One region of the Novosphingobium sp. BL-S-20 genome, then DNA from elsewhere that is predicted to be linked to it. Evidence: riboswitches for the same ligand, from Rfam matches in the RefSeq annotation. Region 1 holds a riboswitch; each other region holds the start of a gene.

The links. A riboswitch is a leader RNA that binds a small molecule or an ion and turns the genes downstream of it on or off. The one in region 1 is predicted to bind cobalamin.
Region 2: it holds a riboswitch for cobalamin, as region 1 does, so the genes downstream of both, cobW (cobalamin biosynthesis protein CobW) here and ACZ1II_RS20500 (cobyrinate a,c-diamide synthase) in region 1, are expected to answer to the same signal.
Region 3: it holds a riboswitch for cobalamin, as region 1 does, so the genes downstream of both, ACZ1II_RS19195 (TonB-dependent receptor domain-containing protein) here and ACZ1II_RS20500 (cobyrinate a,c-diamide synthase) in region 1, are expected to answer to the same signal.
Region 4: it holds a riboswitch for cobalamin, as region 1 does, so the genes downstream of both, ACZ1II_RS02250 (TonB-dependent receptor plug domain-containing protein) here and ACZ1II_RS20500 (cobyrinate a,c-diamide synthase) in region 1, are expected to answer to the same signal.

What each region holds. Positions count from the first base shown of each region.
Region 1 is NZ_CM145494.1:2,744,444-2,751,966, forward strand. Features, by position in the region: gene cobT (nicotinate-nucleotide--dimethylbenzimidazole phosphoribosyltransferase) at 1-21, opposite strand, end outside; gene ACZ1II_RS20490 (DUF1636 domain-containing protein) at 18-425, opposite strand; gene ACZ1II_RS20495 (TonB-dependent receptor plug domain-containing protein) at 425-2,305, opposite strand; cobalamin riboswitch at 2,528-2,719, opposite strand; cobalamin riboswitch at 2,788-2,993, shown strand; gene ACZ1II_RS20500 (cobyrinate a,c-diamide synthase) at 3,134-4,468, shown strand; gene paoC (aldehyde oxidoreductase molybdenum-binding subunit PaoC) at 4,593-6,791, opposite strand; gene ACZ1II_RS20510 (FAD binding domain-containing protein) at 6,788-7,523, opposite strand, start outside.
Region 2 is NZ_CM145493.1:1,317,532-1,325,054, reverse strand. Features, by position in the region: gene cobN (cobaltochelatase subunit CobN) at 1-2,232, opposite strand, end outside; gene cobW (cobalamin biosynthesis protein CobW) at 2,232-3,281, opposite strand; cobalamin riboswitch at 3,471-3,712, opposite strand; gene ACZ1II_RS05500 (histidine phosphatase family protein) at 3,744-4,325, opposite strand; gene ACZ1II_RS05495 (CbtB domain-containing protein) at 4,522-4,749, shown strand; gene ACZ1II_RS05490 (CbtA family protein) at 4,757-5,515, shown strand; gene ACZ1II_RS05485 (MarR family winged helix-turn-helix transcriptional regulator) at 5,550-6,026, opposite strand; gene ACZ1II_RS05480 (FAD-binding monooxygenase) at 6,069-7,523, opposite strand, start outside.
Region 3 is NZ_CM145494.1:2,456,392-2,463,914, forward strand. Features, by position in the region: gene ACZ1II_RS19180 (ABC transporter ATP-binding protein) at 1-628, opposite strand, end outside; gene ACZ1II_RS19185 (FecCD family ABC transporter permease) at 625-1,593, opposite strand; gene ACZ1II_RS19190 (ABC transporter substrate-binding protein) at 1,590-2,513, opposite strand; gene ACZ1II_RS19195 (TonB-dependent receptor domain-containing protein) at 2,548-4,380, opposite strand; cobalamin riboswitch at 4,483-4,670, opposite strand; gene ACZ1II_RS19200 (cell wall hydrolase) at 4,882-6,003, shown strand; gene ACZ1II_RS19205 (hypothetical protein) at 6,138-6,488, shown strand; gene ACZ1II_RS19210 (HEAT repeat domain-containing protein) at 6,544-7,011, shown strand; gene mdh (malate dehydrogenase) at 7,456-7,523, shown strand, end outside.
Region 4 is NZ_CM145493.1:488,909-496,431, forward strand. Features, by position in the region: gene ACZ1II_RS02230 (amidohydrolase family protein) at 1-1,013, opposite strand, end outside; gene ACZ1II_RS02235 (LysR family transcriptional regulator) at 1,108-1,947, shown strand; gene ACZ1II_RS02240 (hypothetical protein) at 2,144-2,884, opposite strand; gene ACZ1II_RS02245 (hypothetical protein) at 2,924-3,628, opposite strand; gene ACZ1II_RS02250 (TonB-dependent receptor plug domain-containing protein) at 3,690-5,711, opposite strand; cobalamin riboswitch at 5,901-6,141, opposite strand; gene ACZ1II_RS02255 (pentapeptide repeat-containing protein) at 6,240-6,902, opposite strand; gene ACZ1II_RS02260 (glycoside hydrolase family 43 protein) at 6,945-7,523, opposite strand, start outside.

The sequences.
Region 1 (7,523 bases):
GCGGTTCTCGAAACGGATCATGTGCCGATGTAGCCTTCGGGCGGGGTGCGCGTGATGAAATGGCCTTTCACGCCCTGCGGCCATTCGCGGTAGGGCACCTGCCCGTGCTCGCTGGCGGCATGGCGCGAAGCATATTCGAGGATCGCACGGGCGGCTTCTTCATCCGGCGTGAAGTCGCCGAGCACATAGCCGAGCTTGCCCGGCGCCCGGATCGCCACGGTGCATTGGCGCTGGCAGGCGAAGAGACAGGGCATCTCCTGGACCGCCACGCCCTGAAGCGCGGGATCAGCCGCCTGCACCGCGCGCATGGCCTCTGCCAGCGCCGCGCCGCCGCGCTGGCCGTTCTCGTCCTCGCGCACTTCGGCGGAGTGTCGGCAGGTGTTGCACACCACCACGGAAGGGCCGGGTTCGACGGGATGCAGCATCAGAACCGGCTCCTCAGGCCCAGATAGACGGTGCGGCCAAGCGTGCCGTAGCCGCTCACGGTCTCGTATTTCTCGTCGCCCACGTTTTCGATACGTCCTTGAAGAATCAGGCCTTCCCTGACCTGCCACTGCGCGCGCAAATCCACCAGCCAGGCATCGTCCAGCGTCGCGGTGCCGGTCGCGGCGTTATAACTCTCGCCCGAATAGCGCGCGGCGATGCTGGCCCGCAGGCCCTGCGGCAGGTCCAGCCCTGCCTCGGCATTGGCCAGATGGCGCGGCACCCGTTGAAGCTGGCGGCCGTAAGTGCTGCTGCCCGAAGTGCGGTCCTCGGCCTCGATCCAGCTATAGTTGCCCTCGGCGAAGAGGATGCCCCACCGGGCCGAAGCCGTCAGTTCCAGCCCGCGCGCATGGCTGGCCTTGACGTTGGCGTAGTAACCGAAGCGCGTAGTCGTGCTGCCGGGGACGGTGCAGACGTCGGGCAGCACGCCGCTGGTCGGGCAATAGGCGAAGTCGATCAGGTTGTCGGTATCGCGCTCGAACCATGTCGCGGAAAGCCGCAGCACTTCGCCGAAGCCCTGTTCCGCGCCAAGTTCCCAGCCCCTGGCCTTCTCGGGCTTGAGGTCGCTCACGCCGTAGAGGCTGAACAGCTGGTAGAGCGACGGCGCCTTGAAGCCCTCGTCATAGCTGGCGCGCAGCACGGTGGCGCCGGCATTGGGCGTATAGACCGCACCCGCGCTGAACACCGTATTGCCGCCGAAGCGCGACTGGTGATCGTAGCGCGCGCCGCCGTTCATGGTCAGGCCCGCCAGCGGCGTCAACCGGAGTTCGCCGTAGACGCTGTCGGTATCCGCCCGTTCCGGCGTCAGCAGGTAGGGCACGGTGCTGTTGGCAGGAGAGGCAGTGGTCATCCGCTGTTCCTCGCGTTCGGCACCGAATACCGCCTGCACCGCGTCCGAGACGGTGTAGGTCCCCTGATATTCGAAGCGGCGCACGCGGCCATGGGCATCGAACGTGAGCTGGCGGAGGGACCGGGCGGGGTCGTAGTTCTCGCGGTCGGTCTCGGTCTGGAGCACGGCCACGCGGTTCGCCAGCCTGCCGTCCAGCAGCGCGAAATTGAGACCGGCATAGCCCGACCATTCCCTAGTCCGGCCATAGGCAAGCGAATCCCCTGCGATGCCGTCGAATTCGTTCTTCGAATCCGACCAGTAGCCGCGCAAGTCCAGCGAGACGCCAGGCGCGACGCGCAAGGTCAGGGTGCCGCTGGCGGAACTGCGCCGGTAGCCGTCGTCCTCGCTGCCGTTGGAGCGGGCCGAGATGCCGTCCGTGGTGAAGCGCGAGGCGGCGAGGCGCCAGTCGATCGCCTCGGATGTGCCGCCCACCCCGGCGCGGGCAGAGACGGTGTCGTGGGTCCCGGCCTCTACCGCGAAGCTGCCTTCGAGCGGCTCGACCGGGCGGCGGGTGCGCACGTTGCCGACGCCGCCGATGGCATCGCTGCCCCAGAGGATCGACTGCGGCCCGCGCAGAATCTCGATCCGCTCGGCATCGTCGACGAAGAAGTTCGCAAAACCGTAGCCGCCCGCAGTGGAGGACGCATCGGACAGGCGCATGCCGTCGATCACCATGACCGTCTGCCCGGCGTCGGCACCACGAATGCGCAGCGAGGTGGTGGTGCCGTAGCCGCCGTTGCGCGACAGGCTGATGCCCGGCGTGCGCAGGAGAATGTCGGTCAGTGCGATCGGCTGGGCGGCGACGATCTGCGCGTCGTCGAGCACGGTGACGCTGTCGGCCACGCGATCGGCGGCGACCGGAGTGCGCAGCGCGCTGACGACGATGCGGTCATGTTCCTCGGAGGCATCGGCCTCCTCGGCCTGTGCGGCCATCGGGGAGAAAGCCAGCGCGAGAGCGAGAGTGCTGGCGGCGGAAATTCGGCAGTTCACGGCATGTCCTTCAGGCGAGCATCGAACCCGGCCGGACCGACGTGCAGGCAAAGGACATGTGATCGCGGCAGGCGACGACAGGCCCTTTCGCACCGCGAGACGGCACGGCAGTGGCTGTCGCTCGGCGAGGTATGGCCCCGTTCGCCCGGCTCACCCTGTCCGGTCGAAGAACGACTGCGGCAGGCAGGTCTCCTGGCTCACGGGTCAGTGCCGGTTCAGCCGCCTTCTCGGGAGCTTGCACCCCCAATGGCGAAATGGCCGAACGGCTCGCCGCTTACAGTTGCAGGGGCAGCCCGGGCCTTGAACCCGCGTTCCCTTTTGATCCCCTCGCGGGGAACCTGTCGCAGGCGTGGCCTTATCCCGCCGGGGTGGCCCGTGCAAGTAGGGGGCAGGCCCGGTGCTTGCGCAGGCCGGCGAAGTGCCATAGTCCCACCGCCGCAAAGGGTGCCCGCCAGGGCTTAATCGGGAAGTCCGGACTGCGGGGATAGCCGCGGCGACCGGCACTGCTCCCGCAACTGTCACCGGGGATGCGCCCCGCCACCATGCCATTGGAGCCGTTCGGCTTCGAGAAGGCGGCGGAAGGCGCGAAGAGCCGGCAAGTCAGGAAACCGGCCCTTCGCCGTCGATCCTTCGCGCGGGCGGGATGTACCGGGCGAACGAGGGCCGCTTCCCGTGGGGGGAAGCCCCCTTCGCGTGACGACATGCGTGCGTTTGCGCCGAAGGGGGAATGAAGATGCGCCGCTGCCTTGCCTGCCCGTCCGGGCGATATTCATGACCGGCCCGATGGCCGGCTGCCCTGCCCTGCTCGTCACCGCGCCATCGTCGGGACAGGGCAAGACCCTCGTCACCGCCGCCCTCGCCCGCCGCCATGTCCGGGAAGGACGGCGAGTGCGGATATTCAAGTGCGGGCCGGACTTCCTCGATCCGATGGTGCACGAAGTGGCCAGCGGCGCGCCGGTCCATCAACTCGACCTGTTCATGTGCGGTGAGGACCAGTGCCGCGCCCTGCTGCACGAGGCGGCGCAGGAAGCGGACCTGATCCTGATCGAGGGAGTCATGGGCCTGTTCGACGGCACTCCCTCCTCCGCCGACCTTGCCCGGCACTTCGGCCTGCCGGTCATGGCGGTGATGGACGGGTCCTCGATGGCACAGACCTTCGGCGCGCTCGTCCACGGCCTCGCCACCTACCGGGACGACGTGACCCTGGCCGCGGTGCTCGCCAACCGCGTCGGCAGCGAGCGCCATGCCGAACTGCTGGAGCGGGGCCTGACCACCGGCAAGACGGACGGCGTGCAATGGCTCGGCGCGATGCGGCGCGAAGAGGACATGGGCCTTCCCGAACGCCACCTCGGCCTCGTGCAGGCTGGCGAAGTCGCGGATATCGAAGCCCGGATCGACCGCGCCGCCGACTTGCTCCCCGAAAGCGCGCTCTGGCTGCCCGAGCCGGTGTCCTTCCCGGCGCCCCGTCCTGCCGCGCCCATGCCCGCCGCACTGGCAGGCAGGCGCATCGCCATCGCCCGCGACGAGGCTTTCGGCTTCATCTACCGGGCCAATCTCGACTTTCTCGAACAAGCCGGCGCACAGCTCTCGTTCTTCTCGCCCCTTCGCGATAGCGCCTTGCCGGACTGCGATGCGCTGTGGCTGCCGGGCGGCTATCCCGAGCTTCACCTTTGCGCACTCTCGTCAAATCGCGCGATGATCGAAGCGATCCGGGAGCACTTCCTGGCCGGGCGCCCGATTCTCGCGGAGTGCGGCGGCATGCTCTACACCTGCGAGCGACTGACGGATACGGCAGGCAGTGCCGCGCCGATGCTGGGCCTGCTCCCTGCAAGCGCGACCATGCAGAAGCGCCTGGTCGCGCTTGGCATGCAGGAAGCGGAACTGGAAGGCCATGCCGTGCGCGGCCACACCTTCCACTATTCGCGGCTGGAGACCGCCCTCGAACCCATCGCACTCGCCCGGACGCCGGACGGGCGCAGGGGCGAGCGGATCTTCCGGCAAGGCCCGCTCACGGCGAGCTACATGCACCTATACTTCCCGTCTGCGCCGGAGCTGATTGCGGACTTGCTGGGTCAGCCCGGAACGGCTGAGCAAGCCGCCCAATAACCCACTGAGCAACCCGTCGCCCCCGCGAAGGCGGGGGTCCCGCTATCTTGTCCGCGGCGCAGGAAGAAAGCAGGGTCCCCGCCTTCGCGGGGACGACGGGGAGGTTTGGTCAAGCGATCCTTTATCAGGCGATCGCTGGCAGCTTCGCCAGGTACTTGTCGAGCGTGATCGGATAGTCGCGCACGCGCACGCCGGTGGCATTGTAAACCGCATTGGCCACCGCCGCACCCACGCCGCAGAGGCCGAGTTCGCCCACGCCCTTGGCTTTCATCGGCGAGACCTTGTCGTCCGCCTCGTCGAGGAACACCACTTCCTGATGCGGAATGTCGGCATGGACCGGCACTTCATACCCGGCAAGGTCGTGGTTGACGAAGAAACCAAAGCGCTTGTCGACCGCCAGTTCCTCCATCAGCGCGCCGCCGACGCCCATCGTCATCGCCCCGATCACCTGGCTGCGCGCCGTCTTGGGGTTGAGGATACGCCCGGCGGCGCAGACCGCCAGCATGCGCCGCACCCGCGTCTCGCCGGTATAGGAATCCACCGCCGCCTCGACGAAATGCGCGCCGAACGTCGATTGCTGGAACTTCTTGCCGAGATCGCCCCATTGCATCGTCTCTTCGGCGACGAGTTCACCGGACTTCGCCGCTTCGGCCAATGCCGCCGAACGGTTGCCCGCGCGGACCTCGCCGTCGACGAACTGCACGCTCGCCGGGTCCATGCCGAGGCGCTGGGCTGCCATGTCGCGCAGCTTGGCGCAGGCTGCGTAGACGCCCGAGGTCGCGCTATTGGCACCCCATTGCCCGCCGGAGCCTGCAGAGGCCGGGAACGACGAATCGCCCAGCTTCACCCGCACTTTCTCAACCGGCAGGCCCATCATCTCCGCCGCCGTCTGGGCGATGATCGTGTAGGAGCCGGTGCCGATATCGGTCATGTCGGTCTCGACCGTGACCATGCCGTCACCCGCCAGCCGCACCCGCGCCGCCGATGTCATGTTGATATTGTTGCGGAACGCCGCCGCGACGCCCATGCCGATCAGCCAGCGCCCCTCGCGCACTTGCGCGGGCCTTGCGCTGCGCCGGTTCCAGCCGAACCGCGCGGCTCCGTCTTCCAGGCAGCGCACCAGATTGCGCTGCGAGAACGGGCGCTCCGGATGCTCGGGATCGACCTGCGTGTCGTTGAGCACGCGGAACTTCACCGGGTCCATCGCCAGCTTCTCGGCCATTTCGTCGATGGCGATCTCCAGCGCCATCAGCCCCGGCGCCTCGCCCGGTGCGCGCATGGCATTGGCTTCGGGCAGGTCGAGTTCGGCCAGCCGCAGGGCAGTCAGGCGGTTGGCACCGGCATAGAGCAGCTTGGTCTGCTGCGTCGCGCCTTCCGGGCCGCCGCCGGGCAAGTCGCCCGACCAGCTTTCATGACCGATCGCAGTGAGCCTGCCGTCCTTCGTTGCGCCGAGGCGAATGCGCTGGATCGTCGCCGGACGGTGCGTCGCATTGTTGAGCATGAGCGGGCGCGGCATCGCGATCTTGACCGGCCTGCCGCAAGCCTTGGCCCCCAGCGCCGCCATCACCGCATCGGCGCGCAGGAACAGCTTGCCCCCGAACCCGCCGCCGATGAAGGGCGAGCGGACGTGGACTTTCTCCGGCGGCATCTGGAAAGTCGTCGCCAGTTCGCGCTTGTTCCAGGCGATCATCTGGTTCGAGGTCCAGACCGACAGGGCGTCCCCCTCCCACCAAGCGATCGTGGCGAAAGGCTCCATCATCGCGTGGTTCTGGTCGGGCGTGGTGTAAGTCTGATCCACCTGCACCGGCGCGGCAGCGAAAGCGCCTGCGAAGTCGCCCGTATGCGTATCGGCATCGTTGCCGGTGAGCGGCTGCGCGCCCGGCTTCTCCTTCGCGAGATCGAACCGCCCCTGTGCGCGGTCATACGTGATCCGCACCGCATTGGCGGCGCTGCGCGCCTGCTCGAAGCTCTCCGCAACCACCACGGCGAGCGCCTGGTGATAGTGATCGACGTTCGGCCCGCCGAGCAGTTTGGCGGTGTTCATGTTGCCCTTGCCGAGCGGCTGCGCGTTCTCGGCCGAGACGATCGCCAGGACCCCCGGCATCCGCCGCGCTTCCTCGGCATTGAAGGAGGCGATGCGCCCCTTGGCGATCCCGGCGCCGATCACATAGCCGAAGGCGGGCTTGGCCGGAACCTCGCCATGCTCGTAGGCATAGGGCGCCTGTCCGGTGGTCTTGAGCTTGCCGTCCACGCGGTCGACCGCCTGGCCGATGACCTTCATCGCGTCGATGGGATTGGTGCCCGCAGGCGTGTCGAACTTCATGCCCGGTTCTCCGCGATAAGCGCCGCCAGCGTGCGTTCGGCCAGCGTCACTTTGAAGGCGTTTTCATGCGTGGGCCGCGCTTCGGCGAAAGCCGTCTTCACCGCCGCCCCGGCGCCGTTCCGAAGCTGCGCATCCGCTGCCTCGACCCGCCATGGCTTCGGTGCGACGCCGCCGAAAGCCACCCTCCCGCTGCCGTCCTCGTTCAGCACCGCGGCCACCGAAACGAGCGCGAAGGCATAGGAGGCCCGGTCGCGAACCTTGTGGTAGAAATGCCGTCCGCCCAGGGGCTTCGGCAGGGTCACGGCAGTAATCAGTTCGCCGGGCTGGAGCACGTTCTCCAGATGCGGAGTATCCCCCGGCAGACGGTGGAACGCGCCGATCGGCACGCTGCGGGTCTTGCCTGCAGCATCGACGGTCTCGACCGCGGCATCCAGCACGCGCAGGGCGATCGCCATGTCGCTGGGATGGGTGGCGATACAGGCATCGCTGGTGCCGATCACCCCGAGCGGGCGGCTGAACCCGCCGATCGCGGCGCAACCGGAGCCGGGCTTCCGCTTGTTGCAGGCCTGGTTGGTGTCGTAGAAATAGGGGCAGCGGGTGCGCTGGAGCAGGTTGCCGCCGGTCGTCGCCTTGTTGCGCAATTGCCCCGAGGCGCCCGCAACAATGGCGCGGGTCAGCACGCCATAGTCCTTGCGCACCCGGGAGTCCGCCGCCAGCGCGGTATTGCTTACG
Region 2 (7,523 bases), on a different replicon from region 1:
CCGACAGTCGAGTGGGTCGAAATCCAGTCCGAAATCGTCCGCCATCGCCCGCAGCAGCGAGGCTTGTCCGTCATGGTCATAGCCGCGGGGCGTGCGGGCCAGCGCGACCAGTAGGTCACGCCGCAATCGGCCTTCGGGCGACCTAGTGAAGACATGCAGACCGTCGCGGATCTGCAATTCCTTCAATTCGCAGAGGTAATTGTCGATGGCCGAAAGCGCATCGTCATCGTCGCCGCTGGCCCCGGCATCGCGGTCGAGACCATGGCTGCGCGCCAGATCGAGAATATTGCGGCGCAACCGGTCGAGACGGCGCGGGTCCATCCCGGCGGCGAGGTAATATTCGTCCACCAGCGCCTCAAGCTGCTTGAGCGGGCCATAGGTTTCGGCGCGGGTCAGCGGCGGGGTGAGGTGGTCGATCACCACCGCGCCGATCCGGCGCTTGGCCTGCGTGCCTTCGCCGGGGTCGTTGACGATGAAGGGGTAGAGTTGCGGCAGCGGCCCGGCGCAGATCTCCGGGAAGCACTCGCGTGAGAGCGAGATGGCCTTGCCGGGCAGCCATTCCAGATTGCCGTGCTTGCCGACATGGACCACCGCCTGCGCGCCGAAGTCCTGCGCCAGCCAGACGTGGAAGGCGAGGTAGGCGTGCGGCGGCGGCAGGGCCGGATCGTGATGGCTGGCCTTGGGGTCGATGTTGTAGCCGCGCGCGGGCTGCACGGCGACGGCGAGATTGCCGAAGCGGTGCACCGACAGGCGGAAGGCGCCGTCCCGCACGAAGGGATCAGCCGGGGGTTCGCCCCAGCGTTCGGACATGGCCTCCCGCGCGCTTTCGGGCACCATTGCGAAGGCGGCTTCGTAGGCCGAAAGCGGCAGCGCAACCTCGCCCGGTCGTTCGAGCGATGTCAGGTCGTTGGTCACGCCGCCGGTCATCACGCGCATCAGCGCGGCGCCGTCCTCTGGCGCATCGCCGGTGTCATAGCCTGCCTTGGTTAAAGCGGCGATGATCGCGGCAGTGCTCGCAGGGGTGTCGAGGCCGACGCCGTTGCCGATGCGCCCGTCGCGGTTGGGATAGTTCGCCAGTACCAGCGCCACGCGGCGCTCGGGCGGCGCAGTCCGGCGCAGGTTCGCCCAGTTCGCGGCAAGGTCTGCGACGAAGGTCACCCGGTCCGGCGCGACGCGCGGGACGACGATGCCGCACTGGGTCACTTCGTCGAAGCGCGCGGCGGCCTTGAAGGCGACGGCGCGCGTGAACAGGCGGCCGTCCACTTCGGGCAGTGCTACGTTCATGGCAAGATCGCGCGGACCAAGGCCGCGTGCGGCGTTCTGCCAATCGCTTTCCTCGACGCCCGCGAAAGCGACTTGCAGGATCGGGCAGTCCGCCTTTTCGAGAATGCCCGGCTTGCGGTCGTCGCCTGCGGAGGAGGAGGCGAAACTGGTGGCATTGACGATCACATCGGGCGCGATCTCTCCCAGCAGTCCGCCCAGCCAGTCCACGGCGAAAGGCTCCCGCAAGGCGCGAACGTGAACGGCGGCGACGTTGAAGCCGCGCTCCTGCAGCGCCGCGATCATGGCGTCCACGGCGTCCGTCGTGCCCGCGATCATCAGCGCGCGGTAGAACACCAGCAACGCGAGTGGGCGGCCTTGGGCCCAGCCTGCCTGCACTTCGGCAAGCCCGGCGCGCTCGGTGCCCGCAAGGTAAAGCCCGGCATCTGCCACCGGCACCGGATCGTCCGGCTCGCCCGCGTCATGGCCGATGGTCCGCGCAGCGGTGCGCAGGAACGACAGCGCATTGGCCACGCCGCCCTGCCGCAGATAGTCGCGCATCCGCTCGCGCAGATCAGCAGGCAGGGTGGAAGCGCGGTCGAGCGCCGGGTCGGCCTCTCGCCCGTCGGCAATGGCGGCGAAGGCAATGCCGTTCTCGCGCGCGACGCGGGCGATCTCGTCGATGCCGTAGCCCCAGTAGCTCTTGCCGCCGAGCAGGATCACGCAGACGAATTTGGCATGCGCGATCACCTTCTCGACATAGAGGTCGATCGAATAGGGGTGACGCAATTGCATAAGGTTCGCGAGGCGAATGCTGGGCGCGCCTTCAGGCATGCGCGCCGCCGCGCCCGCAAAGCAGGCGAGTTCGCTGTCCGCCACGGTGAGGATCACCATGTCGCCGGGAGACTGATCCAGGTCGATTGCCTCCTCGCCGTTGGAGATCGTCCCCGGCGTGGCGGACAGCAGGTGCATCAGGCGTCTACAGTACCGAGAACCTCGGCAAGCCCCGCCTCGATGGCAGCGCGGTCCAGTCCCTTCTGGCCGATGATGACGAGCTGGGTGCGGCGGCCTTCCTGCGGCAGCCAGGTGCGGTCGTAGAAGTGCTGGATGCGCGGGCCGACGGCCTGCACGACCAGGCGGCTGGGCTTGCCGCCAACGGCAACCATGCCCTTTACGCGCAGAATGTCGTGCTCTGCGATCAGGTCCTTAAAACGAGCGAGCAGGGCGTCGAGATCGGCCACATCGCTGCCGGAGACCACGAAACTGTCGAAGTCGTCATGGTCGTGATCCTCGTCCAGCCCGTCTATGTGCGAGGGGCGGGAATCGAGGTCGTCCTCGGCCGCGGCAGTGATGCCCAGCAGCGCGGCGATATCGACGGCGCCGTGATCGGCGCGCACGATCTTCACGCCGGGACGCGTTTCGGCCAGCACCAGCGTCTCGACATGGGCGAGCGCTTGCGGGTCGACGAGGTCGGTCTTGTTGAGCACGACCATGTCGGCGCAGCCCAGTTGTTCCTCGAACAGTTCTTCCAGCGGGCTTTCGTGGTCCAGCATCGGGTCTGCCGCGCGGGCAGCGGCCAGCGCCGCCTCGTCGGCGGCGAAACGGCCCGCCGCGACGGCATCGGCGTCGATCAGCGCGACCACACCGTCAACCGTGGCGCGGGTGCGGATGTCGGGCCATTGGAAGGCCTTCACCAGCGGCTTGGGCAGGGCAAGGCCGCTGGTTTCGATGATGATGTGATCGGGCTTGTTCTCGCGGTCGAGCAGCTTCTGCATGGTTGGCAGGAAGTCGTCGGCGACGGTGCAGCAGATGCAGCCGTTGGCCAGTTCGACGATGTCGTCCTCCGGGCAGGCTTCGTCGTTGCAGCCCTTCACCAGTTCGCCGTCCACGCCGACATCGCCGAATTCGTTGATGATGAGGGCAAGGCGGCGGCCCTTGGCGTTTTGCAGCAGGTGGCGGATCAGCGTGGTCTTGCCGGCGCCGAGGAAGCCGGTGATGACGGTGGTGGGAACTTTGCTCATATGTCGTCTCCCGCGCGCCAGCGACCTGAAACGGCGGGGCTTCCCGCCGCACAAGCGGCGATGGCGACGCGCCTTGTCGGACCGGCGCACGGGCGCCCGACACGGCATGCCGCTGCGGCCCCGGCCGCATGCATCACGTCGCTCAGACGGAAGAGTTACCGTGCCTTGGCCATCCCCTGGACCCGGGCAAGAGCGACATCGACGCAGGCAGGTTTCCTGGCTCGCGGGTCAGGGCGTGATGCACGGCCTTCCCAGGCCTCGCAGGATTTAGCGTCCGGCCCAGTGGCTGCGTCGGGAGCACTTGCCCCGCCGCGAATGTGCATCGCGCTCGCCGCTTACAGTTGCAGGGACAGCCCGGTCCGGATGGCGAACCATCCTTGCCGTGTTCCCGTATTAAGCCCCTTGCGGGGCACCGGCGCGATCTTTGCCGAGGCACAACCTGTCCCTCAAACCCGGAGGCGATTAGCCGGGCGCGTGCCCGCTCGCAAGCCCCAGCGACTGCAATCGCCACGAGCGGTTGAACGAGAGCATGGCGTGCGAGAGCGGCGCCACGTCGATGGCGAGCGTTGCCCGCAGCGGCAGGTCCAGCGCATGGGCAAGGGCGGCGCGGACGATCATCGGGTGAGTGATGGCGCAGACCGGCCGATCCTGAGCCACGATCCGGTCCATCCACGCGCCGACGCGGTTTCGCGCCTGCTCCATGGATTCACCATCCGCCGCGCCCTGTGTCGGGTCGGCGAGCCAGGAGCCGAGCGCGCCGGGTTCGCTGGCTCCAAGCTCGGCGAAAGAGCGGCCGGTCCAGCGCCCATGGTCGAGATCGGCAAGTGCGGCGTCCTCTCCTGCGGTCAGCGCCATTGCGGAAGCGGTTTCGGCGGCGGCGCGGGAAGGGCTGCGGTAGGCCGCCGCGCGGAAGCGATCCGGCAGCGCGGCGCGCGCGGCAGCGCGGGACCCGGCGGGATCGATCGGTTCAGCCGGGTCGGGAAAACGGCCCTCCCGGCTCGATGCCGTAGCGGTGATACAGATCAGCAGGAGGGAGGTCGCCAAGCGTAAATTCCGTGAAGTCGTTGACGCCGCTGCCCGCGCGGTCCTAAGGAAGCGGCGTCGAGTATCGAAGAAGCCGGTGAAAATCCGGCGCGGTCGCGCCACTGTAATCGCACGGGAGCCATCCCGTCGAGAGCCAGACCTTCCTTCTCGGCAGCAGGTTTTCCGGGGACGCGCAATCCCGCCAAGGAGCATGACAATGGCTGTTTCCGCCGCAGTATTCGATGACGCCTTCATTCCGGTCGAGGGCGGCAATGCCATTCCGATCGAGGATATCGCTCCCTGGGCCGTGCTCGGCACGCTGCTGGCGGTGATCTTCATCTACTTCGTGAGCACCGAACAGGGTGCCTTCTCGCTGTTCCAGGGCATGTACGTGCATGAATTCGTGCACGACGGACGCCACCTGCTCGGCTTCCCCTGCCACTGATCCGGCGATGACAAGAGACCTGCTCTGGCGCGGGATGCTTGCCGGCATCCTGGGCGCGCTGCTTGCCACGCTTTTCGCACGCGGTTTCGCCGAACCGCAGATCGACCTCGCGATCGGTTACGAGGAAAGCCACTCGGCCCATGCTGCGCCTGAACATGCTGTTCCCGAACACGCCAGAATGGCGCATACCGAGCCGCAGGAAGAGGAACTCGTCAGCCGCGATACCCAGAAAGGTGCGGGACTGGTGACGGCGCTGGCGCTCTATGGCGCGGCGGTCGGCGGGATATTCTCGCTCGTCTTCGCTTACGGCTATGGACGGATGGGGCACCTCGGCCCGCGCAGTTTCGCACTGCTGCTGGCGGCGCTGACTTTCGTGCTCGTGGTGGTGGTGCCTGCGATCAAATATCCGCAGACCCCACCCGCGGTAGGCAAGCATGAGACGGTGGCACTGCGCACCGCCGCTTACTTCGGGATGTTAGCGCTTTCGCTCGGCGCTGCGGTCATCGCGGCGCGCATCCGTGTCACCCTGGCGCGTCCGGGGCGCGGGTTCGACGCGACCTTGCTGGGTTTCGTCGTCTATCTCGGAATCGTGGGTCTCGGCCAGTTCCTGCTGCCGACGATCGACGAAGTGCCCGGCGATTTGCCCGCGGTGCTGCTGTGGAATTTCCGCGTGGCCTCGATCGGCACCCAACTGGTCCTCTGGGCGACGATCGGACTCGCCTTCGGGCTATGGGCGGAGCGCGTTCTCAAGCGCACGAAAGCCTGATTACCAAGAAGTTGAAGTGCAAAGCTCCGAATGTTCAGGAGCCTTGCACCTTCGCTGCCCGCCGGAGCGGGGCGCGGCTCATCTCATTGCCCGCCTGGGTGGTTTTCTGAAGGAGTTTCAGGAAAATATCGCTTTCTTCTGCCGTCAGATGCGAAACGAGGTCGGCCTGGACCTTGTCCACCCACGGCGTGGCGATATCCAGCGTTTCCTGCCCCTGACCGTTCAACATGAGCACGCGGGCACGCCTGTCAGTCGGGCTGATTTCGCGGTCGACGAGCCCCTTTTGCACCAGCCTGTCGATCACGCCGCCGATCGTTACGCGGTCGTAGGCGATCAGGCCGGCAAGGGTTTGCTGGTCCAGCCCCGGATGATCGCGGAGCGTCAGGAGAGCTGCATATTGGACCGAGGTGAGGTCAAGACCCGCCTCGGCCATGCGCACCGCGAAACGGGCAACGGAAATCTGTTGCAGGCGGCGGATCAGGTGTCCGGGTATGGTCTCTAGGTCGCTCATGGCGCCACCTAGCGTGAGAACCGCCGTCTGCTCAAGATGATGTTACGCGGGAACGGCTTCCAGCTGTTCTTTTGTAACGATTTTAACAGTCTGATCGTTCAAAATTGCTGCAAAGAAGGTGCAGAGACGGTCGTTGCCATCGAGCGGAAGAACCTCGGCGATATACTGGTCGGGGCGGACGAACACCATGCAGCCCCGGTCCCGGTCGATTCCGCGCATGGCGAAGATGTCTCCGGCGGAGGGATCGGCGCAGAAGGCCTTCTCGTAATCGCGCAGACCGAGCGCGCCCTTGCGCGGCCATAGCAGATCGGGAAGCGCGCCCATCGACAGCGAGCGGTGCGACTGCTGGAACACCGCGCGAAGGTCGAACACGGTATCGCTGTCGGCGCCGGGCGGGGTATGGCGGCGCAGCGGCGAGGCGGGGTCGCTTTCGAGGAAGCGGCAGAGCGAGCTGACAGCGCCATCCGCAGCGAGGGCGTCCTTGCCTGCGAACAGGTAAATCCGCCAGCGCCCGTCCGCTTCGGCGACATGCCCGAGGTGCATCGGCTTGGCATCGGCGAGACGAACGACGGGCGCGGAATGGAAGCGCATGCCGATCCGGAAGCCTTCTGCCAGATGCTGGTGCTCGCCATCGCCGGTGAGCGACGAGGGGCGATACCGGGTGGCGGTCCCGGCGGTGAAGCGGCCCTGCTTGATGAAATAGCGCTGGAATTCGGCAGGATCGACGCCGTTTTCGTCTTCGGCGGTCTTCGGCTTGGCGCTGAACATGGCTGCGAATTCGCGGTCGAAGTCGATCAGTTCCTTGGCGATCGCCTGGCGCTCGGCCGAATAGCTGTGCAGCAGATCGGCTGCGGCCTGTCCCTGAAGCACGGCAGCGAGTTTCCAGCCGAGATTGAAGGTATCCTGCATCGACACGTTCATGCCCTGGCCCGCCTTGGGGCTGTGGGTGTGGCAGGCGTCTCCGGCGATGAAGACGCGGGGCGCGCGAAGCGTTTCCTCGCCCGCAGGCACATCATCGAACTTGTCGCAGAGGCGCTGGCCGATCTCGTAGACCGACCACCAGGCCACTTCCTTCACGTCGAGCACGTAAGGATGAAGGATGCGCTGGGCAGCGGCGATCAGCTGGTCCTGGGTGATGTTCTTCGCGGCGACGCGCTCGTCCTGCCCGAGCTTGTCGAGTTCGATGTAGAGCCGGACCAGATAGCCGCCCTCGCGCGGGATGATGAGGATATTGCCCTCGTTCGCCGAGTGGATGGCGGTCTTGAGGCGGATATCAGGGAAGTCGCTATAGGCGAGCACGTCCATGACGCCCCAGGCCTGGTTGGCGGATTCGCCGCTGAGCTGGCGGCCCATGGCCTTGCGGACCTGGCTGCGCGCCCCGTCGCAGCCGATGACGTAGCGGGCGCGGACCTGCTCGATCCCGTCATCACCTTCCGCGCCGACCGGCTGGAGACGTACCAGCACCGGCGCCTCGGAATCTTCCGGAACAGTGAGGTC
Region 3 (7,523 bases), 290 kb from region 1:
CAACCCGGCCCTTGGCCAGCACCAGGACCTGATCGGCGTGGTTCATCGCCGTCGCCAGGTCGTGGAGGACGATCACCACGCCCTTCCCCGCCCGTGCCTGCTGGCGGAAGCGCTGCATCAGCGCGAGGCCGTGAGCGAGGTCGAGGCTGGCGAACGGCTCGTCGGCGAGCAGCCAGCCGGGCTGGGTCGCCAGCACACGGGCCATCAGCGCGCGGGCGCGTTCGCCGCCGGAGAGGGTCGAGACCGGACGGTGGCGCAGGTCCTGAAGGTCCATCGCGGCGATGGCGTCCTCGATCGCGGCCTGCGTCTCGGCGGCGGGAGCGCCGCGCCAGGGCAGGCGGCCGAGCGAGATCAGCACTTCCACCGAGACATCCCAGGCCACTTCCGGCGTCTGCGGCAGATAGCCGATCCACTGCGCGCGCTGGGCGAGCGAGACAGCGGTGAGCGCGCGCCCGCCCATCACCGCGCGCCCGGAATCGGGTTTGACCAGTCCGGCGATCACCGAAAGCAGCGTGGACTTGCCCGCGCCGTTAGGGCCGCAGATCGCGGTGATCATGCCCCGGCGGCAATTGAGCGAAACGCCGTCGAGGCGGCCTGCGACGGTAACGTTGTCGGCGCCGAAGCTCATGCCACCATCCCCCGCCGCATCTTCAGCAGCAGCCGCAGGAAGAACGGTGCGCCGAGCAGGCTGAGCGCGATGCCGAGGCGCAGTTCCCCGCCCGCGAGCGGCAAGATGCGGCAAAGGCAGTCGGCGAAGAGCAGCAGCAGCGCCCCCGCCACGGCGGAAGGCACGAGCAGCGAGGACGGCTTGCGGTCGGTCATCGGACGCACGAGATGCGGCACCATGAGGCCTACGAAGCCGATGATCCCGGCCACCGCCACGCCCGAACCGACGATCAGGCCGACGCCGAGGATCATCAGCGCCTGAAGTCGCAGCGGCTCCACGCCGAGCGAGCGGGCGGCCATCTCGCCGAGGGTCATCGCATCGAGGTCCCGCCCGGCGTAGAACAGCACGCCGAGGCCGGTCAGGGTCAGCGGCGTCGCGATCCAGACCTCGTGCCAGGAGCGGTCGGCCAGCGAACCCATCATCCAGGTGACGATCTCGCTCATGGCGAAGGGCGAAGGCGTGAGGCTGATCGCCAGGCTCATCAGCGCGCCCGCGAGGCTGGAGACCATCAGCCCGGCCAGCGTGAACAGCGCCACGCCGCCGCCGCGCCCGGCGATCAGCGCCAGCAGGGTCATCGCCCCGCCCGCGCCGATCAGCGCAAAGAGCGGCAGCATCCACGGTGCCGCGGCATAGCCGGTCCAGAAACTGAGCACCGCACCCAGCGCCGCCCCCGGTGCGATGCCGAACAGGCCCGGGTCGGCCAGCGGGTTGCGCAAGTAGCCCTGCATCGCCGCCCCCGCCGCGCCCAGACCCGCGCCAAGCACGAGCGCCAGCACCGCGCGCGGCAGGCGCAGTTGCACCAGGATCACCGAGGCGTTCTGAAGTTCCGGGGAAAAGGGGTTGATCCACACGCGGCCCGCCAGCAGCGACAAGGGCACCGCGACAAGGAGCGCGAGAGCCAGTAGCAGGACGAAACGCAGGTTCATGGCGAGAGAGAAACAGTCCTTTGGAGGATTGGCCTGTCAGCGAGGGGCTGCGCCGAACCCATCGCCCGCCGTGCCGCCGCCAGTTCGTCCAGCGCATGCGGGATCGTCGGCCCGCCGCACCACAGGATGGAGCGGCTCAGCATGAAACGCCGGGTACTGGTCAGCGCGGAAAGCGCCGGGTGGTGCAGCATTCGGTCCTCCTCGGCGAGCGGATCGCCTACCGCAAAGACCACGCGCGGCGGGTCCGCCAGCACGTGCTCCAGGGGCAGGAAATCGGCCTGGGAGAGGCCTCGCGCGCCGGCAACATTCGTAAAGCCGGTGTGCTGCATCATGTCAACGATCAGGGTCCGGTCGCCTGCTACCAGTCCACCGGATTCCCACATAAGTGCCGGAATTTTGCGATAACCCGAAGGCGCTGCGGTGCGGCGCAAGGCGGCATCGATGCGCGCCACCAGCCGCTCGCCGCGCTCGGGATGGCCCGCCAGACGCGCCAGTTCGCGCACCTGCTCGCGCGCGGAAGCGATGTCCGAAGCGATCGGCATCTTCACCAGACGATAGCCGAGCCGCTGGAACGCCCCCTCGCTCGCCGGATCGAGGAAGGCGCTGGCGACGACCACTTTCGGGCGGATCGTCGCCACTTCCTCCACCGTGCCCGAGATCGCGCGGTAGCGGTGCGCTTCGGCCATCGGCATCGAGCTGCTTTCCGGATCGCGGCTGTAGCTGGAAATCGCCAGCAACTGCCCCGGTCCGGTCACTTCTGCGAGGATCGCGTCGGTGCAGGGATTGAGCGAGACGATGGTGGGCTGCGCGTCGCTGCGCGCGCCCGTCACCGCCTCGCTCCCGGTACCGTCGCCGCACCCCGCCACCGCGCCGGAAAGACCCAGCACGGCGGCAAGAACGACAAGATTCCCGCGTTTCAAAGGCCTTCCCCTCCCTTGAGGGAAAGCTGCGGCGTCACATCTTCACCCGGACCCCGGCGTAAGCCGCGCGGCCCGGCGTGCCATAAGTCCGCACCACTTCGTAGTGCTCGTCGAACAGGTTCTCGACCCGGCCGTAGAGCTGGATGTTCTGCGTCACGTCGTAGGCCGCGCGCAGGCCGACCACGACATTGCCGCCGAGATAATAGGCGTTCGCCACGTCGTCATAGCGCCCCCCGCCCACGCGCAGATCCGCGCCGAGGCGGAAACCGTCCGACCAGTGCTTGTCGAGGCTGGCGTAGAGGTTGGTCTTGGGACGGCGGGCGAGCCGGGCGCCGGTGTCCTCGTTGGTGGCATCGAGATACGTGGCGGAAAGGCTCATGTCGAAGCCTTCCCAGTCGCTCACCTGCATGCCCAGTTCCACGCCCTTGGCGCGGGCGCGCCCGACGTTATAGTAGTTCCACTCGGCATAGTCGTAGTCGATCAGGTTCTTGGTCTTGCGGTCGAAGTAGGTGACCGAGAACGTGCCGTGCCCTTCCGCGAAGGGCTGCTCGACGCCCACGTCCCAGGACTTCGAGGTCTCGGGATCGAGCGCGCGGAAACCGGCATTGGTATAGAGCTGGTAGAGCGACGGCGCCTTGAAGCCCTCGCCGTAGCTGGCGCGCAGGATCGGCGCGCTCTCGCCGCCGCCGGTCACCCAGCCGCCGTTCGCCGAGAAGGTGGTCTTGTGGCCGAAGTCCGAATTGTCGTCGTAGCGCAGCCCGCCGTTCAGGGTCAGGCCGGTCAGCGGACGCAGGGTCAGCATGCCGAAGTAGCTGTCGATCGAGGTCGAATCCTTCGAACCGTAGTTGTCCGAGAACTTCTGCTTCTCGGTCTCGGCGCCGACGAGAAGGCTCGCCATCTCGATCGGCGTGAAGGAAACCTGCCCCTCGAAGCGGTCGGCGCGGCCATTGGTGGTATAGGGGCCGAAGACTTCGTCGTCCGAGATGCGGCGCGTGTCGGTAAGGCCGTAGCCCATGCGCGCGGTCAGGCGGCCATCAAGGCCCTTGTAGCGAAGGTTCGCATAACCCACCGTGTCGCGCTTCATGCCCACGTTCAGGGCATCGGCGCCGGTATTGTCGTAATCGTAGTTGGCCTTGGTCCAGTAGGTCCCGGCATCGGCGGAGAGGCCCTCCACCAGCTCGACTTCGGCGCGGGCATTGGCGCTCTTGCTCTCGAAGCCGTCCTTCTCCTTGCCGCCGAGGCGTTCGTCGAAGGCCGAATAGCCGTCGCCCTTGAGCCAGTTTCCGCCGAGCGTCAGCCCGACCGGCCCCACCTTGCCCGCCGCCGAGGCGCCGAGCTGCTTCTGGTCGCGCCAGCCGTACTCGGCCTGGCCGCGCGCGGTCCACTCGTCGGTCGGGCGCGCGGTGATGAGGTTGATCACGCCGCCGATGGCGCGGCTGCCCCAGAGCACGCCCGAGGAACCGCGCACCACTTCGATGCGGTCGAACTGGCCGACGGTCAGGCTGCCGAAGTCGAAGCCGCCGCCGACATCGCCCGGATCGTTGATCCGCACGCCGTCGATCAGCACCAGGCTCTGGGCGTTCTCGGCGCCGCGGATGAAGACGCTGGCGGGCTGGCCGAAGCCGCCGGACTGGGTGAAGGTCACGCCCGGCAGGCGTGCCAGAATGTCGGTCGCGGTGACCGCCTGGGTGCGCTCGATATCCTCGCGGGTGACGACCGAGACAGACTGGCCGATCTCGCTCACCGGCGTTTCGGTGCGCGTCGCGGTGACAACGATATTGTCGATGGCCGCCTCGTCCGCAAATGCGGGGGTGACAACGGGGGTAGAGACCGCAAGGGCGGTGCCCAGCAGAAACAGGTACTTCACGCGTATTCCTCCAACCTGAACGACTTGTGCCGTCCATGGCGGAGCCGCGCGCGTTTTCCTTCGCGCGTCTGCTCGCTGCATGCCGGGACACCCCGCCCGGCTGCGGAACGACCGTCAAAGGCAGGTCTCCTGGCTCCCGGATCGTCGCGCCGCTCCCGCCTTCCCGGTGTGACCCAGTGGCATCGCTTGGAAGGGGCGCTCCCCGGTCACAGTTGCGGGGGCAGCTTCGGACTTGCGCCGAATTCCCTTTTGAGGCCCGATTGCGGGCCACCCATGACGTATCGCGCGAATTACCGGGCGATGCGGGGATTGGCAAGCGGTGCGGAAAGCGCGGTGCTCGGGCATCGCCGGGGCAAATCCCCAAGAAAGTCTTAAGCGATTCACGCTATCCCTCCCGGCTGTACCGCTTCGGGACGCGCCGATCTGGGCAGATGCCGAGCGCGCCGAAGCAGAGTAGGCGCGAAGTGCGCCTCGTTGAAGCCGCGCCCGAGAGGACCCGAATTGACCGCTGCCGCCCTTCCCTCCTGCCCCGAAACCTGGGAGCCGCGCCCGCGCGATTTCCAGGGGAATTTCGTGCGCGGCGGACGGCGGCGGCTCCAGCGGCGGCGTCGCCGTTGGTCGCTCGGCGCGGCGGCGCTCGTGGCCGTGGCCCTGCCCGCCTTCGCCTCGCCGCCGCTCACCGGATGGGACGGCTTCACCGTAGCGGGGGCCGAAACCGCGCAGCCGCCGGTGCTGCCGATGCCCTTCGAGCAGGCGGGCGCCAGCTTCCCCGGCTCGGCCTATTACTATCTCGAAGCCGAACAGCCGGTGCTGAAGATCGGCGAAGGCATCCATTCAGACGCGGAGTATGCGGCGAGCGGCCCCGTCGCCCGCGCCTTCCGGATCGACAACTCCGGCGTCGACCGCAGCCGCGCGCTCCAGTGCCTCACCGCCGCGATCTATTACGAGGCCGCCAGCGAACCGGACGGCGGCCAGCGCGCAGTGGCGCAAGTCGTGCTCAACCGCGTGGCCCATCCGGCCTATCCCAAGACCGTCTGCGGCGTCGTCTACCAGGGCTCGGAGCGGCCGACCGGCTGCCAGTTCTCCTTTACCTGCGACGGCTCGCTGGCCCGCGCCCCGCAGCGATATTTCTGGCAGCGGGCAGAGGATGTCGCCCGCGCCGCGCTGTCCGGCTACGTCTACGCGCCGATCGGGCTGGCGACGCATTACCACACGATCCAGGTCAATCCCTACTGGGCGCCGAGCCTCCACTACCTGACGACGATCGGCGCGCATCGCTTCTATGCCTTCAACGGCGCGGCGGGGAACCCGGCCTCGTTCCGCTTCGCCTATCTCGGCGGCGAACCGCTCGCCGCCCCGCATCGCCGCGACGATTCCGCCGCCAGCGCCCTCGCCAATGCCGCGCTCGACCCGCTGGCGGTGCAGCGCGCCTTCGAGGCTTCCGCACCTGCGCGGCTAGAGACGGTGACGGCACCCGCAGCCCCGGCTCAGGCCCCGCTCTATTCCAGCGACGTGCGCGAACGCGGCGGCGAGGACCTCTACCGCGCCCGCAACCTGCCGGAAGCGACCGTCCGTCCGGAATATGCCAATTCCGGCAAATGGATCGCCCAGCCCACACATTGAGAGTAAACCTCCGGTGTCGGCGGCAAGGTTTTAGCAACCATAGGCTCTCACCAAGGCTTAGCGGCTTCCTCCTATAAAGAGCCTCCGGGACGCCGCCCCTGAGCGTCTCCAAGAAACGAGGCGCACTTCTCACCATGGCAATCCGCTTTTCCGCCGCCCGGAATGGCTCCTGTCCCGTGCTCGTGCGCGCGCTCTGCCCCTCGGTGCCGCTCTGCGCCGCCAACGACAATTCCCCGGCCCGCGCTCGCCTGCACCGCCGCATTCGCGAAGCGACGGCGGATACCGCCAACGAGCGCATCTTCGCCGAGGCCCTGCGCCACTTCGCCCGCCACGGCCTCTCCGCCGCCGCCCATGCCCGCGCCCATGCCGCCGCCGCCCGCCTCGCCGGGGACGAAGTGTCCTGCACCTGGTGGATCGCCATCTGCCGCCAGCTCGACCGCCGCATGGCCGACGCCTTCGCCCAGCGCATCGCCCGGAACGGGTGAGGACGTTCGATAAGACGCGATGGCCCAACGCCCGCCTCAATGGCATCATCACACCATGAGCGAGCGCTATCTTCCACCATCCGATTTCCTCCAGGCGATCATCGACGACACCGTCCCTTTCGGCGATCCCGACTTCGGTGAAACCAACCTGATGCGGCTCATGGAAATGACGCGCGATCGCGATCCATCCAATCGCGACTGGGCCACCATGCTTCTGTCGCAACTCGAACTCGACCGACCGGATGTTCGCGAAACGTTGATCGGCGCAACTGCGGACGAGGAACCTGCCGTCCGCGCGGAGGCACTACTGGGGATCGCCATGCTCGACCGTGCCGTCGCCCTGCCCCTCGTAAAGCGGGAACTGGCGGGCGACGCCATCAGCATGCCCCTTCTCGAAGCCGCCATTCTGGTCGCGGACGCTTCCCTGACTGACGACCTCGAAGCATTTTCAGCTCCTTCCAGCAACACCTTGCTCGATGGCCTGGTGAGCGAAGCGATCGAGGCCTGCCGCTCCAACCCATAGGACGCGGCAACATTCCGCAAGACCGGCGACACCCGCCGTTCAGTTCCTCCCTCTACAATAGCCTAAACCTCAACCGCGCGGCGCGACCGTCTGCCCTTTCCTCGGGGCGACTCGCCTGCGGGGACGCTTGCCCGTCATCGGGGCGTGCGAGAGACTGAGACCGAATGCGAGGGATGCAATCTGCGCCCCGACGGTTGCGGAAAAGAGGCCGAAACCTGCGTTTCGGGCCGCGATTTCCGCGCACTTCCGTGACTTATTGCAATTGCGAACTATTATCAGTAAAAAGCGACGCATGAGCCTTTCCCGCAGGCTTTTCCCGGTTGCAATGTCGGTTCGGGGGGCGTAGGCCGCCCCTCGTTGAACACCGGCGCCTGCCTCAGCGGGACAAGAGCAGGCCGCCTTTTCGTCCGTAGGTCCCGCCTTTGGGAAGGACAAGCAAGCATCATGGCTCGTAAGAAGATTGCCCTCATCGGCGCCGGCAACATCGGCGGCACCCTCGCGCACCTCGCCGC
Region 4 (7,523 bases), on a different replicon from region 1:
GCATCGGCCTTGGCGGCACGCTCGATGCGCCAGTCGTAAGTCTTGCGCAGCTTCGGGCCGATATAGGCAAGGTAGGGATCGTTTGCATGATCGTCGGCATCGAGCCAGGCGAGCACGCGGCTGCCGTTGAGCGTCGGGGTGACGAAGACGCCCTTCTCGGCGAAGCGGCGATAGGAGGCCATGGCGGTTGCCGTATCGAACCCGGTGTCGAGGCGGCGATTGGCTTCGGCACGGTCGATGCGCTTGGCAGCGAAGTCGGCGGCGATCGCGGCTTCGTCCTTCACACCCGCCTTGTAGGCATAGTCGAGGTGCTCGATCGAGCTGATCCCGGCATCCACTGCCTGGGCGACGGTGAGGTCCATCGGGATATGCCCCGAGGTCCGCAGGCCCCGCGCCTTGGCCTGCGAGACCGCGTAGAGAAACAGCTGCGGGTCGAGCGTGCTGTCGGTGATCTTCACGAAGTCCACCTTGTCGCGCTCCTGAAGGCGGGCGAGCGCGGCATCGACATCGGCCTGGCTGCCGACTTCGATCGTGCCCTTCCAGACCGGCTTGATGCCCTCGATCTTCGCGCCGGATGTCAGCAGGCGCGGGCCGAACAGGGTGCCGCCGGCGATTTCGCCGCGCCATTGCAGGACCTGTTCGGGCAGGTCGCCCGAACAGTCGCGGATCGTGGTGATGCCGTGAGCGACATAGAGCGGCAGGAGGGCCTTGTTCTCCTCGATCAGGTCGGGGCCGCCGCCGAAGTGGACGTGCATGTCCCAGAGGCCGGGGATCAGGAAGCGGCCCTTGCCCTCGACCACATTCTGCGCCTGCCATGCGCGGGCGATCTCGCCGTCCTTGCCGACCGCCACGACATCCTTGCCACGCAGGACGACCGCCTGTTCCCTGATCGCGCGAGCATGTTCGACGTCGATTACGGTGACGTGGCGGATCATCACGTCGCCCTGTTCTGCGGCGAGCGCGGGCGTGGTGGTAGCCATGAAAGTGGCGATCAGCGGGGCGAGAAACTTCATCGGCGGTGCTCCTTCGAGGGCCGTATTACCCCGGATGCAGAGTCATTCACAAATTAGATGTCGGCATGATATTTATTCGATATAGGAATGAATCATGCTCGACCCCCGGCTTCTCCGCAGTTTCGTCGCCATTGCCGATACCGGCCATTTCACTCGCGCCGCCGAGCGGCTGGGCATGACGCAATCGACGATCAGCCAGCAGCTGGGGCGGCTGGAGGAATTGTCCGGCCATCCGCTGATCGACCGCGCCGCCCGTCCGGTCCGCCCGACCCCGCTGGGCGAACGGTTGCTCGGCCATGCCCGCCGTATCCTCCAGCTCGACGAGGAAGCGCAGAGCCTGCTGCGCGATCCGGCGGGAACGGCGGCGATCTCCATCGGCCTGCCGGAGGACCTCGCGACGCTCGCGCTCGCACAGGGGCTGGCACGGTTCGCGGCGGGGAGCAGCCGGATCAGGCTGGATGTCGTGACCGGACTTAGCCGCGATCTCGCTTCGCGTTACCGGCAGGGTGAGTTCGATATCGTCGTGGTCAAAGAGGACCAGCCCGATCCCGATTGCCGCGCGAATTTTCCCGAGCCGCTGGGCTGGTTCGCCGCGCCCGCGCATGAAGTCGAGACGCGCGATCCGCTGCCGCTGGTGACGTTCCCGACCGGCGGCCTCTACCGCGACACGATGTTCCGCGAACTCGAAGCGGTCGGGCGGCGCTGGTACGTGGCCTTCTCCGGCAGCAGCCTGCAAAGCGTGCTGGCGGCGGTTTCCGCGGGCATGGGGGTGTCGCTGCTGCCGCTGGCGGTCACGCAGGGCCACGGGGTGCGGCGGCTGACCGGCATGGGCGAGGCGCCGCCGATGGTCGTCTCGCTCTATGCGCGTGAGGAGCAGGAGCCGATCGGCGATCTCGTGCGGATGATCGCGGCGGCGCTGGAGAGCCGCCGCTAGATGGGGCGAGGGAGGGGTAGGACGTTTCGCCGCGCCCCAGTACCAAGTCGTCGAATGCCCCTATTGTGCAAATTTGCACGAAGGCTAAGGGCGCCCTCGCGGCTCCGCTTCGCCCCAAATGAGCGGTGCCGTCCTCGAGGAAAGGACCGTCTCGGCCCCCCGGGCGGTCCTTTTTCCTTGCCTCCTTTCCAGCCCCTCAACGCGGCAGGCGGCGGCCCAGTTTTCGCCGGAACTTGCGCAGATCGCGGCTGGCCTTGTTCCAGGCCATCCAGGTTCCCGTGGCGCAGACCAGCGTAACCGCCGCCAGCAGCGGCAGGACGAGGAAATCCCACCAGGGGCGCTTGCGCAGCAGGGGAAAATCGAGGCTGTGGAGGCCGTCCTGTAGCCAGCGAAAGCCGCGTCCGTTACGGTCGAAAGCGCGTAGCAGGCGTCCGCTGACCGGATCGATGTAGAGCCGCGTCGTCTCCGCATCGGCCAGCCTCGCCCGCCAGACCGGCAGCGGGGCCGGGGCGCGGTGGCTGTAATAATAGGCGTCCTCTTCCTCCATCAGTTCCAGCGCCGCGAGCGGCGGCTTGCCGGAAAGCGCGGCGCGCAGTTCCCGTTCGGAGAGCGGGGCGGGCCGCCCTTGGATGTCGAAGCGCTGCGTTCCGCCGGGGGCATCCGTAGCGAGCAGGAAAGTCCGGCCGCCGAGCGGCGCGGTCTCGATGCGCAGGGTCTCGGCGGGGAGGTGGTTCAGGGCAGACAGGGCCTGCCGCACGTCGTCCCAGTGCATCGGTCCGGCCAGTCTTTCGCGTTCGGCAAGACCGGCCTGGGAATCGAGGAAACCCCAGGGGTTCATCGAGAACAGGCCGCTGGCCACCCAGGCCAGGGTCAGCAGGCCGAAGAACAGGCCGAAGACATGGTGCCACCACCAGAGACCGCGATAGGGCGATCCCACTTTGCCGTCGCGCTTGCGGCGCAGACGGGCGAGGCCCGCCTAGATGCCGGTCGCGGTGAGGAAGCATCCGGCGAGCGAGGTCCAGACGACGACTTCGTTCCACAAGGCACCGTCCTGCCGCAGGATCGTCGGGTAGAGCCAGTGCGGCACCGCGCCCAGCCAGTTCCAGAAGCGCTGGAAGCGGATGGTCTGCTGCACGACTTCGCCGGACTTGCCCGAGATGTAGATCTCGGTTCCCGCCGCATCGTCGTAATCGACGCGGTAGAGCGGGGCATTGCGCCGGTAGGTCTGGACGGTCCACTGGTCGATGCCGGTCTCGGCGGGGACGGCGGGCGCGCCCGCGACGGCGTGGCCCTGCGCGAAGTCGGCCGCGATCCGGCGGATTTGCGCGGTTCCGGGCGGGGCGAGCGGCTGCCCGGTCGCGAGGTCGATCGCATCGGGGATCGCGCGCATCTGCGGGATCGGACGGTCGGGTGCGCTTGCGGGGACCACACGCAGGACCGGCCTGCCTGCCAGCATCTCGACGCGGGCGGAGGTGATCGGCAGGTCGGACGGCAAGGTTACCGCGCTCCAGGTCTCCACCGGCGGCAGTTGCAGGGGAGCAAGCCCCTGCAACTGCGCGGCGGGCTCCAGCCTCGGATAGTCCACGTAGATCATCACGAAGCCCGAAAGGCACCAGATCGTCATCAGCAGGCCGACGAAGACGCCGAGCCAGCGATGAAGCACGAGGACGGGGCGCGGCAAAAGGCTGCGAGAGCGCTTTGGCGGGGGCGCAGGCACCCGAGGCTGGAGCGTGGTCATGGCCTCAGAAGCTCAGCCCGTAGCTCATCCGCAGCGTGCGCGGCACGCCCCGGTTGAAGTAGAGGAACCGGCTGTTGCTGCCGTCGAGTGCGCCCTGGTCGGTCACGGCGGAAGAATAGCCGCGCGTCGCATATTCCTTGTCGAACAGGTTCTCGACATTGACGCCGAAGCGGTTCCGCCGCGCTGCGCCGTCGAGGTAGAGATAGGCTCCGAAATCGACGAGCGCGTAATTGCCGTAGTTGCGGCGGCCGAAGCCCGAAGCGGTCGACCAGACATCGCCGATCCAGTTCAGGTTGAGGCTGGCGCCGAAGGGCCTGTCCTCCGGAGCATAGGCAAGGCTAGCCTTGGCATATTGCTTCGGGTTGCGGTTGAGCTGGGTCGATGTGCCCTTCTCGCGCACGCGGGCGTAAGTATAGCTGGCCGAGAGATTCCAGCCGCCGGGCAGCTCGGCGCCCAGTTCCAGTTCCGCGCCCTGCGAGCGGACTTTGCCGTCGAGGTTCGCGTAAGTGCCGTTCGGGAAGGCCGGGTCGTCGTAAGTCGTATCGATCATGTCGCTAATGCGGCGGTTGAAGTAAGTCGTCTTCCAGCGCAGCTGCGCAGCACCCAGCGGCAGCACGCCGCCGCCCGAGAGGTTCAGGTTGAGGCTCTGCTCGGCCTTGAGGTTGGGATTGCCGGTCTCGCAGCAGGGATCGTTGCCGTAGAGCTGCGAGGCGTCGGGCAGCACGAACGACGTGCCGCCATTCGCCTCCACATAGAAGGCATCGGCGAAATCGTAGCGGCCCGAGACGTTCCAGATCGTCTTCTTCGCGCCGTCCGTGCGGTTGTAGCGCAGGCCCGCGGCGAGGCGGCCCTTCGACGAAATCTCGTCGGTAGTGCGGACCTGGAAAATCCCGGCATGGACCTGTTCGCTGGTGGGGGCGATCAGCAGCACGTCGTCTCGCCCGCTGAAGTTCTGGAAGTCGTAGCCCAGCAGGTATTCGAGGCCGGGATGCAGGTGCAGCTTCGCCACCGCGCTGCCGCCCCAGTCGCGGTAGCCCCAGAACGTGCCCGCCGGATAGATCACCTGGGGATCATGATCGGGCAGCGAGTTGCGAATCTGGACATAGGCCGTGCTCCAGTCGTGGAAATAGCCCTTGAGGAAGAACTGCACGGTGTCGCTGCCGGTATAGTCGAGCCGCAGGCTGGCGATCTCCTCGTTGCGGTCATTGCGGCTTTCGCGGATGCGGGTGGGAGAGAGGTTGTCGAGCTTCGCCTCGGTATGCTGGTACTGGGCATTGAGCGCGAGGTCGGGAGCGATCTCGTATTGGTACTTGAGACCGGCCGACCAGAGGTCGTAGCCGAGGTGCCGGTCGGTCAGGCTCGGCTGGTAGGCGCTGAAGGGCAGGTAGCCCTCGGAGCGATTGTGCGAGGCATAGGCCACGAAGCGATGGTCGCCCACGGCGCCGCGCAGATAGCCGTCCAGCGTGGTGCCGCCCCAGCTGTCCGCCGAGGCATTGACCTGGCCGTTCAGATCGTCGGTGAAGCCGCGCGTCACCACGTTGATGACCCCTGCCGAGGCCTGGGTGCCGTAGAACAGGCTTTCGCCGCCGCGCAGCACCTCGATCCGCTCGATCATGCTGGCGGGCAGGGTATCGTTGGGCGAAGTGCCGCCGTAGAGGCGGTTGTTGAGGCGGATGCCGTCCATCGTCCAGAGCACGTCCTGCGTGCGCGATCCCTGAAGCGAGACGTCGACATAGGTGAACGGCCCATTGCGGCCGCGCACGTAGAGGCCGGGCACCTGTTCCAGCGCCTTGGTCACGTCCACGGCGCCACTGTCCTTGATCTGCTTCTCGCTGACGGTGGCCACGTCGTTGCCGTAGCGGGAGAGTTCCTGCGGCAGAGTCTCCTCCAGGCTTTTCCCGGTGACGACGATCGAGGCGGCATCATCAGTCTCTTCGGCATGAGCCTGCGCAGTATGGGCCTGCACGGTGCAGGCGAGCGCCAGCGCCGCGGCAAGCGCCGCGTGTGAAACGGTTGCGATCTTCATTTCATTCCCCTGTCGGGCGCCAAGCGAGCTCTAGGCCGGGGACTGCCGTTCGCGAACGAATGACCGGCGCACCGAGCGACCGGGCGCCCGTGACTGGGACGACCGTTCGGCGCACCGTGCGGCCCCTGCCGCGGGTTCGTCGCTCAGACGGAGAAATCACCGTGCCCCGGCCATCCCCTGGACCAAAGCAAGAGCGACCGGACGCCGGCAGGTCTCCTGGCTCGCGGGTCATCGCTTGATGCACGGCCTTCCCAGGCCTCGCAGGATTTAGCGTCCGGCCCAGTGGCTGCGGCATGGGCGTCTGGCCCGCCGCGTGATGTGCATCGCGCTCACCGCTTACAGTTGCAGGGACAGCCCCGGATTCGAGGGCAAGCCCTCTCACCGCGTTCCCTTTTAAGTTCCTTTCGGAACACCGGCGCGATCATTGCCCGCTGCGCTCCTTCGAGTGCGGCGGATGCGGTTCGTTAGCGCCGGGCGGGACGCGGTGCAAGTCGGTTGAAGCGCTGCGAGGGCGATGCCTTGCGCCTGTCAGCGAACTTCGAGGCCAAGCTGGGAAAGCAGTTCGGCAGCCTGGAGGCGGGAAATCACTGCGCCGCGAAACAGGCAGGCATCGCGCAGTTCGATGCCGCCGAGGTCGGCACCGCGCAAGTCTGCCTGCTCGAAGCGGCAGCCTTCCAGCGTGGCATTGCGCAGCGAGCAATCCTCGAACAGGGCACCGCGAAAGTCGGATTTCCGGAGGTCCGCATCGGAGAAGTCGATCCGCACCAGCTTCGTCTTGCGCAGCGACAGGCCGGGCAGGCGGGCGAAAGCGAACAGGACTTCGGCGAACGAGGCGCCGAGCACTCCGGCGTCGGTCAGGTCCGCGCCGGTCAGCTTGGTGCCTTCGACGCGCGCGGAAGTCAGCCGGGCGCGGCGGAGCAGGGCGTTGCTGAAATCGCATCCCGTCAGCACCGCATCGCTGAGGTCGGTCTGGACGAAGCTCGCTTCCGGCCCACGGCAGCGGCGGAAGCGGGCGCCGGTGAGATTGGCGCCGTCGAACCGGGCGCGGCGCAGCGAACAGCGTTCGAATGTCGTGTCGCCCAGATCGAGACCGGAAAAGTCGCCTTCGTCGAGCGTGCAGTCGGTAAGCGTGCGGGGGGCGTCGGCGTCGGCTTCCAGCAGAGTTTCGCGGGTGACGGTCGCTGCGATCATGCGCGCCTTATGCCGCAGGGCGCGCAGACCGCAAGGCGAAGATCAGGGAGCCGTGGTCCGGGAGCTGTGGGTCGGATCGCGTTCGCCGTCGAGTTCCGTGGCCTCGCGCAGAACGGTCAGGCGATCGCCCTCGTCGCGCATCTCGTAGAGTTTGCCGCGCGCGTTGCGGAACGGGCGGTGGACGATCATCATCAGGCGCCCGTCGAAAGCGCGGAACAGCATGCCATGGCCGCTGTCGCGCTCGACGAGGGTGCCGAGCTGTTCCCACGGCCCTTCGACCCGGCCCGAGGTGGAGCGGGCCAGCCCTTCGACATAGCCTTTCGCATCGTAGCTGGACCAGAGCATCAGCAGCTTGCCGGTGCGGCTTCGGTAAAGCTGCGGGCCGTCGGTGACATAGGCGATCTTGCCTCCCGGCTGCTTCTGGCCCGCGGCCCAGGGAGCATCGCTGGCACGGAACAGGGTGCGCGCGGGGCCTGCGGGGGAAAGGGCCTCGGTCAGCGGCACGGCTTCCATCGTGCCGTCGGTCGTCTGCAGCCATTCGTGGGCATAGACCAGCCAGGGCTTGCCGTCCGGTTCGACATGGAGGGTGCCATCGAGCGTCATGGCGGCAGGAGGGATGAT